2 regions of the Sporosarcina thermotolerans genome follow, and region 2 is predicted to be linked to the other one. Evidence: a T-box and tRNA genes for the amino acid it is inferred to sense, from the RefSeq annotation. Region 2 holds a T-box; the other holds one or more tRNA genes.
What was found. The T-box of region 2 lies ahead of serS (serine--tRNA ligase). A T-box ahead of a tRNA ligase gene usually reads a tRNA of that ligase, here a tRNA-Ser.
Positions count from the first base shown of each region.

Region 1 (3,378 bases), on a different contig from region 2:
ATTTACATCTGTATGCAAACATCTTGGGGTCTTGCACTCGTTGGAGCCATTTCAATGCTGATTGGCTATCTTTATACCGGCGGTCCGCTTCCAATCGCTTACACACCTTTTGGAGAGCTTGTTTCAGGTGTAGTCATGGGTATGCTTCTGATCCTGATTGCCTTTTATATTCAGACAGGTACTGTTACGACAGATGCTGTACTTATTTCTATACCAAGCATGCTTCTTGTCGCTGCAATTATGATGTCCAATAATATCCGTGACCTTGAAGGCGATAAAGAAGGCGGAAGAAAAACGTTGGCTATCTTAGTCGGAAGAAACAATGCCATCACCATACTTACATTATTTTTCGTCATTTCTTACATTTGGGTCATTGCACTTATTTTACTCGGTCACCTAACACCATGGGCGTTGCTTGTATTACTTAGTGTTAAGAAACCCATTAATGCTATATCTACGTTCAGATCATTTACTGTTCCACTACAGGTCATGCCTGCAATGAAGAACACAGCGATAACAAATACTCTTTTTGGATTACTTTTAGGAATTGGAATTTTAGTCGGCATTCTTTTTGATTAATCTCTAACAGGCGGGGGAATTTTACCCTCGCCTGTTTTTTTATTGGCGGGGGTGTTTTAGTTGAGTATTGGTGAGGGAAAGAATGAGAGCTTGTGGGAATAAACGAGCGCTTTTTGAAAAGAACGAGCGATTAAATAATAAAACTCAAGGTTTAGCTTATCCTATCTCAAGGGAATTGATAAAGGAAACACTTTAATTGCTATGAGAAACGTCCACAAAGTCCATACTATCGATAATACAAAAAAGGATGTGCTGAATATGTTATCCGATCAACAAAAAAACATAATTAAACAAGAATTGATGGAAATGAAAACACAATATGCTAAAACGGAAAAAGAGACCGATATCAGAAATTCAGAAAGAGATGCTGTAGGCGAATTGTCATCATACGACAATCATCCTGGCGACCTGGGAACAGAACTCTTTGAACGCCAAAAAGACATGGCATTGAATGTACATGCAGGCGATGAATTCAACAAAGCAGAAAATGCATTACAAGCCCTTTCAGACGGAACATATGGTTATTGTGAATTATGCAACCGTGAAATACCTTTCGAACGGCTCGAAGCATTGCCTTATACAACCTACTGCATCGAACATAGCCCTGACCAAGATATACCAAATGATAGACCATCGGAAAAGGATATATTAATCATGGCAAATCCTAATTCATTTGCTGATCGTGATCGTAGAGAAGGACTCCATAGAGACGGTGAAGACAGCTTTCAAGAAATAGCGAAATCCGGTACTTCTGAAACACCATCCGATTTCACTGGAGACCGTGATAATTATAATACATTATACTATGATGAAATCTCTGATGGTTCTGCTGAAGAATTGGAGGATTTTGTTAGCACGGATATTACTGGGGAGGCACGCGGGTACGTCAGGTCTGAGTTATCCGAAGAATACGAAGAGAGACTAGATGACGAAGGGATTGAATCCCCTATTGGCGATATTCCATATCATCTAAAAGACAGTTATACAGAAGATAAATAAAAGACAGCCACATCCTTTAAAATGGATGTGGCTGTCTTTATGAAATGACCCCTACGGGATTCGAACCCGTGTTACCGCCGTGAAAGGGCGGTGTCTTAACCGCTTGACCAAGGGGCCATATAAATATGGCGGAGAAGGAGGGATTCGAACCCTCGCACCGCTTTCGCGACCTACGCCCTTAGCAGGGGCGCCTCTTGAGCCTCTTGAGTACTTCCCCGTATAAAATTGGCTCCGCAGGTAGGACTCGAACCTACGACCGATCGGTTAACAGCCGATTGCTCTACCACTGAGCTACTGCGGAAAATGGTGGGCCTAAGTGGACTCGAACCACCGACCTCACGCTTATCAGGCGTGCGCTCTAACCAGCTGAGCTATAGGCCCCATGGAGCGGGTGAAGGGAATCGAACCCTCATCATCAGCTTGGAAGGCTGAGGTTTTACCACTAAACTACACCCGCAAGAATGGTGGCTCAGGACGGAATCGAACCGCCGACACAAGGATTTTCAGTCCTTTGCTCTACCGACTGAGCTACTGAGCCAATCATACATCATAACTATTTTTCTCGGTTACTATGTATCTTAAAAGAAATGGCGGTCCCGACCGGGATCGAACCGGCGATCTCCTGCGTGACAGGCAGGCATGTTAACCGCTACACCACGGGACCATTTGGTTGCGGGGACAGGATTTGAACCTGTGACCTTCGGGTTATGAGCCCGACGAGCTACCACTGCTCCACCCCGCGATAATGTTAGTTGTAAGATTTTTTTATCCTACGCTTACTGTCTTGCTTTAGGACTTAACTATAATTTCCTTTTAGGAAATTATACAAATCGCATTCTGCGTGATGCGACTTGCTCCACCCCGCGATAATGTTATTCGTAAGATTTTTATATCCTACGCTTACTATTTTGTTTCCAGCCACTATGTCTGTTTAAAAATAATGGCGGAGGAAGAGGGATTCGAACCCCCGCGGGCTTTAACACCCCTGTCGGTTTTCAAGACCGATCCCTTCAGCCAGGCTTGGGTATTCCTCCGTGTGTATACAAATAGTGGTGGACCTTGCAGGACTCGAACCTGCGACCGGACGGTTATGAGCCGTCTGCTCTAACCAACTGAGCTAAAGGTCCTTTAGGATGGCGGCAGAGGGGATCGAACCCCCGACCTTACGGGTATGAACCGTACGCTCTAGCCAGCTGAGCTACGCCGCCAGGAAAACTATTTTAATTATATGGTGGAGCCTAGCGGGATCGAACCGCTGACCTCCTGCGTGCAAGGCAGGCGCTCTCCCAGCTGAGCTAAGGCCCCAAAGAAGTGGTCGGGAAGACAGGATTCGAACCTGCGACCCCTTGGTCCCAAACCAAGTGCTCTACCAAGCTGAGCTACTTCCCGTGATTTAAAATGGCGCGCCCGGCAGAAGTCGAATCCACAACCTTCTGATCCGTAGTCAGACGCTCTATCCAATTGAGCTACGGGCGCATCTTTATAAGAAAATTGGTGCCGAGAACCGGAATCGAACCGGTACGGTAGTCACCTACCGCAGGATTTTAAGTCCTGTGCGTCTGCCAGTTCCGCCACCCCGGCTTAAGAAAGTGGAGCGGAAGACGGGATTCGAACCCGCGACCCCGACCTTGGCAAGGTCGTATTCTACCACTGAACTACTTCCGCATTGAAAGTGCGGGTGAAGGGAGTCGAACCCCCACGCCTTACGGCACTAGATCCTAAGTCTAGCGTGTCTGCCAGTTCCACCACACCCGCGTATTCATTTCGAGACCTTAGTCAAGAAAATGGTGAGCCATGCAG
Region 1 covers NZ_JBHSRM010000013.1:692,841-696,218, forward strand. The annotation lists gene ACFPZG_RS11380 (1,4-dihydroxy-2-naphthoate polyprenyltransferase) at 1-579, shown strand, start outside; gene ACFPZG_RS11385 (TraR/DksA C4-type zinc finger protein) at 838-1,578, shown strand; tRNA gene ACFPZG_RS11390 (tRNA-Glu) at 1,624-1,695, opposite strand; tRNA gene ACFPZG_RS11395 (tRNA-Ser) at 1,705-1,795, opposite strand; tRNA gene ACFPZG_RS11400 (tRNA-Asn) at 1,805-1,879, opposite strand; tRNA gene ACFPZG_RS11405 (tRNA-Ile) at 1,883-1,959, opposite strand; tRNA gene ACFPZG_RS11410 (tRNA-Gly) at 1,962-2,035, opposite strand; tRNA gene ACFPZG_RS11415 (tRNA-Phe) at 2,041-2,116, opposite strand; tRNA gene ACFPZG_RS11420 (tRNA-Asp) at 2,167-2,242, opposite strand; tRNA gene ACFPZG_RS11425 (tRNA-Met) at 2,246-2,320, opposite strand; tRNA gene ACFPZG_RS11430 (tRNA-Ser) at 2,520-2,612, opposite strand; tRNA gene ACFPZG_RS11435 (tRNA-Ile) at 2,629-2,705, opposite strand; tRNA gene ACFPZG_RS11440 (tRNA-Met) at 2,713-2,786, opposite strand; tRNA gene ACFPZG_RS11445 (tRNA-Ala) at 2,808-2,883, opposite strand; tRNA gene ACFPZG_RS11450 (tRNA-Pro) at 2,891-2,967, opposite strand; tRNA gene ACFPZG_RS11455 (tRNA-Arg) at 2,978-3,054, opposite strand; tRNA gene ACFPZG_RS11460 (tRNA-Leu) at 3,071-3,159, opposite strand; tRNA gene ACFPZG_RS11465 (tRNA-Gly) at 3,169-3,243, opposite strand; tRNA gene ACFPZG_RS11470 (tRNA-Leu) at 3,252-3,333, opposite strand; tRNA gene ACFPZG_RS11475 (tRNA-Lys) at 3,364-3,378, opposite strand, start outside.
Region 1: it encodes a tRNA-Ser, which carries the amino acid that the T-box ahead of serS (serine--tRNA ligase) is inferred to sense. The anticodon was not compared.

Region 2 (3,378 bases):
ACGTAACACTCGAACCATGTCCGATGTGTGCCGGTGCTATTTTACAATCAAGAATTCCGCGTGTCGTGTATGGAGCACGTGATCCGAAGGGCGGCTGCGTAGACTCGCTTTATCACTTGCTAAATGATTCGCGTTTCAATCATGAATGTGAAGTGGCGGAAGGTGTGATGGCGGATGAATGCGGAGATATGCTATCAAGCTTTTTCAGGTCGTTACGTGAAAAGAAAAAAGAACAAAAAAAGGCGATGCGGGATATGAATTGACTCCCGCATCGCTGTTTTTTTATCGAATGACTTCTTTTCCACCCATATATGGACGCAATACTTCAGGAATGATGACAGATCCATCTTCCTGTTGGAAGTTTTCAAGGATCGCTGCCACTGTACGACCGACTGCAAGGCCGCTTCCGTTCAATGTATGAACGAATTCCGGTTTCGCACCTGATTCGCGGCGGAAACGGATTCCCGCACGTCTTGCTTGGAAATCTTCAAAGTTAGAGCAAGAAGAAATTTCACGGTACGTGTCCTGCGTCGGGATCCACACTTCAAGATCATATTTCTTCGCAGCTGTGAACCCGAGGTCGGCTGTGCACATCTTCAAGACACGATATGGCAAGCCAAGCAACTGCAACACTTTCTCTGCATGACCTGTCAGTTTTTCCAACTCATCATATGATTCCTCCGGCTTAACAAAGCGAACGAGTTCCACTTTGTTGAACTGATGCTGGCGAATCAAACCGCGTGTATCACGGCCAGCAGAACCAGCTTCTGAGCGGAAGTTCGTGCTGTATGCAGTGAACGCCGCCGGCAATTGAGCGCCATCGAGGATTTCATCACGATAAAAGTTCGTCACAGGTACTTCAGACGTCGGGATTAGGAAATAATCCTCTTCCTGAACAAGGAACGCATCCTCTTCGAATTTCGGCAACTGTCCAGTACCTGTCAAGCTTGTACGATTCACCAAATAAGGCGGCAGCATCTCTTCATAGCCATGCTCCTCTGAATGCAAATCAAGCATGAAGCTGATCAATGCACGTTCGAGTCTTGCTCCAAGGCCACGATAGAATACGAAACGACTACCTGTCACTTTCGCAGCACGTTCGAAGTCAAGCAATTTCAAATCCGTTCCAATTTCCCAATGCGGTTTCGGTTCAAAAGCGAATTCAGGCTTCTCTCCCCATGTGCGAACTTCAACGTTGTCATCTTCGCTGTCGCCTACTGGAACTGATTCATGCGGGATGTTCGGAACACGCATAATGACATAGTTTAGGTCTTCTTCGACTTGATGAAGTTGCTCGTCAAGTGCTTTAATTTCGTCCCCAACTTCACGCATACGAGCAATTACGTCATCCGCGTTCTCTTTATTACGCTTCATTTCCGCAACTTTTTGAGACACTTCATTACGTTCCGCTTTAAGAACCTCTACCTTTGCAATCAATTCTCTCCGTTTTTCATCGAGACCGACAAATCTATCCAACTCCGACAGATCTTCACCACGTTTCGCAAGCTTTTCTTTCACTTCATTGAAATTCGCACGTAGTAATTTAATGTCTAACATAGCCGATTCCTCCTCTAAATAGTAGTTGACGATGATTTTTGAACACAAAAAAAGCCCTCTATCCCCTATACAAGGGACGAGAACTACCCGCGTTGCCACCCAAATTGACCAGCAAAATGCTGATCCACTCTTTGAAATAACGGTTCAATGTCCGGTTAGGCTTACTTGACGTTCAACCCAACTACTCAGGGACGGATTCACAAGTGTCTTTACCGGCTCGCACCACCCGCCGGCTCTCTTTGAAAAACGTGCTTGCTACTGCTTCCCATCATCGTCTTTTATTTGAAATTAACATCACTTTACTACATAGTACTTATTTTGGCAAGGGTCAAGGGACTATATTAGTCAACATATCCGCAATTGCGATGAAATATACTGTTTCATGTGGAACAAAATCGGTTAACTATCTTCACCGGAATGCATTGATTATATTAATAATAAGATTCAATGTTGACAATATGACAACAACGGCAGAGAGTATTTTTATAATTAAGATTGCCTCACGTGAAAATTCAGGCTCTTGATCATACTGCCAACGAGATCGGAGCATCGTTTCCTCTGGAGCAAAAAACGTCAATACACTAAGAGGAACAAATAAAATGAAAAAAAGGATTGCCTCAGCCATCTGAACCACCTCCAATTTTATTCCAAAAACGCATAAAAGTCAGCACTCACGCATAAACCTTCAGAAAAGCTTATAAATCAATGTAGATACGCATAAATCATTGGAAAACCTCATAAATCCTTCGATACACGCATAACGCCCCGCTCCCGCTTCTTTCGACCTTTCACTTTCCTTTTAATACGTTTGTCGAAGAATAAAGATTCAAAAAAATCCTTTCCCCTCTCCATTTTCTAACGTATACTTGAAAATGACCTTATCAAGATACTTATATTCTACCTAATTAACATGGTCAGTGTGAGGTGTATCTAATGGAAATGCTCTTAATTGAACTAAATAAAGATATTGAAACCCCCTTATACGAGCAAATCTACCAGCAAATCCGTGATGACATTACCGATGGGAAGCTTGCAGTTGGTGAAAAACTTCCATCAAAACGGAAACTTGGTGACTTCCTCGATATCAGTCAAACAACAATTGAATTAGCCTACGGACAACTTGCAGCTGAAGGTTTTATCACATCGAAACCGCGAAAAGGCTATTTCGTGCAGGAAATCGGTGAGTTGGCGTATGTTCAACCTATTGGAGCGATAAATGTTAATTCACAAAAAATGCCGAAAGAATTGGAGATTGACTTCTCCCCCGGAAAAATTGATACGGAGTTTTTTCCTTTCAAACAATGGCGTAAGTATGCAAAGGATGTAATCGACGAATCTTCGAGACATCTATTATTATTGGGGCACCCACATGGTGACCCCGAGCTTCGTCAGGAAATCGCGAAGTATTTGTATCACTCTCGAGGGGTTGATTGTACCGCGGACCAGATCATCGTAGGATCCGGTACCGAACAACTTATGCCACTACTTATTAGGCTCCTTGGACCTGAAGCAAAATATGCCATTGAGGACCCTGGTTATCCGCTCACCCATCACGTGTTTTTCCATAATAACCGTGAGGCAATTCCTATTTCCGTCGATGAAGAAGGAATGGACGTACATGCGCTTACACAATCCTCAGCGACCGTCGCTTATGTCACACCATCCCATCAGTTCCCAACCGGTACAGTGCTCTCTGCAGCACGTAGAACGGCATTATTGAATTGGGCTGCTTCCAGTGAGGGCAATTTCATAATTGAAGATGACTATGACAGCGAATTCCGCTATACCGGAAGACCAATTCCTTCACTACAAGGGATGGAT
Region 2 covers NZ_JBHSRM010000022.1:11,695-15,072, forward strand. The annotation lists gene tadA (tRNA adenosine(34) deaminase TadA) at 1-263, shown strand, start outside; gene serS (serine--tRNA ligase) at 283-1,557, opposite strand; T-box leader at 1,627-1,838, opposite strand; gene ACFPZG_RS16735 (hypothetical protein) at 1,967-2,182, opposite strand; gene pdxR (MocR-like pyridoxine biosynthesis transcription factor PdxR) at 2,491-3,378, shown strand, end outside.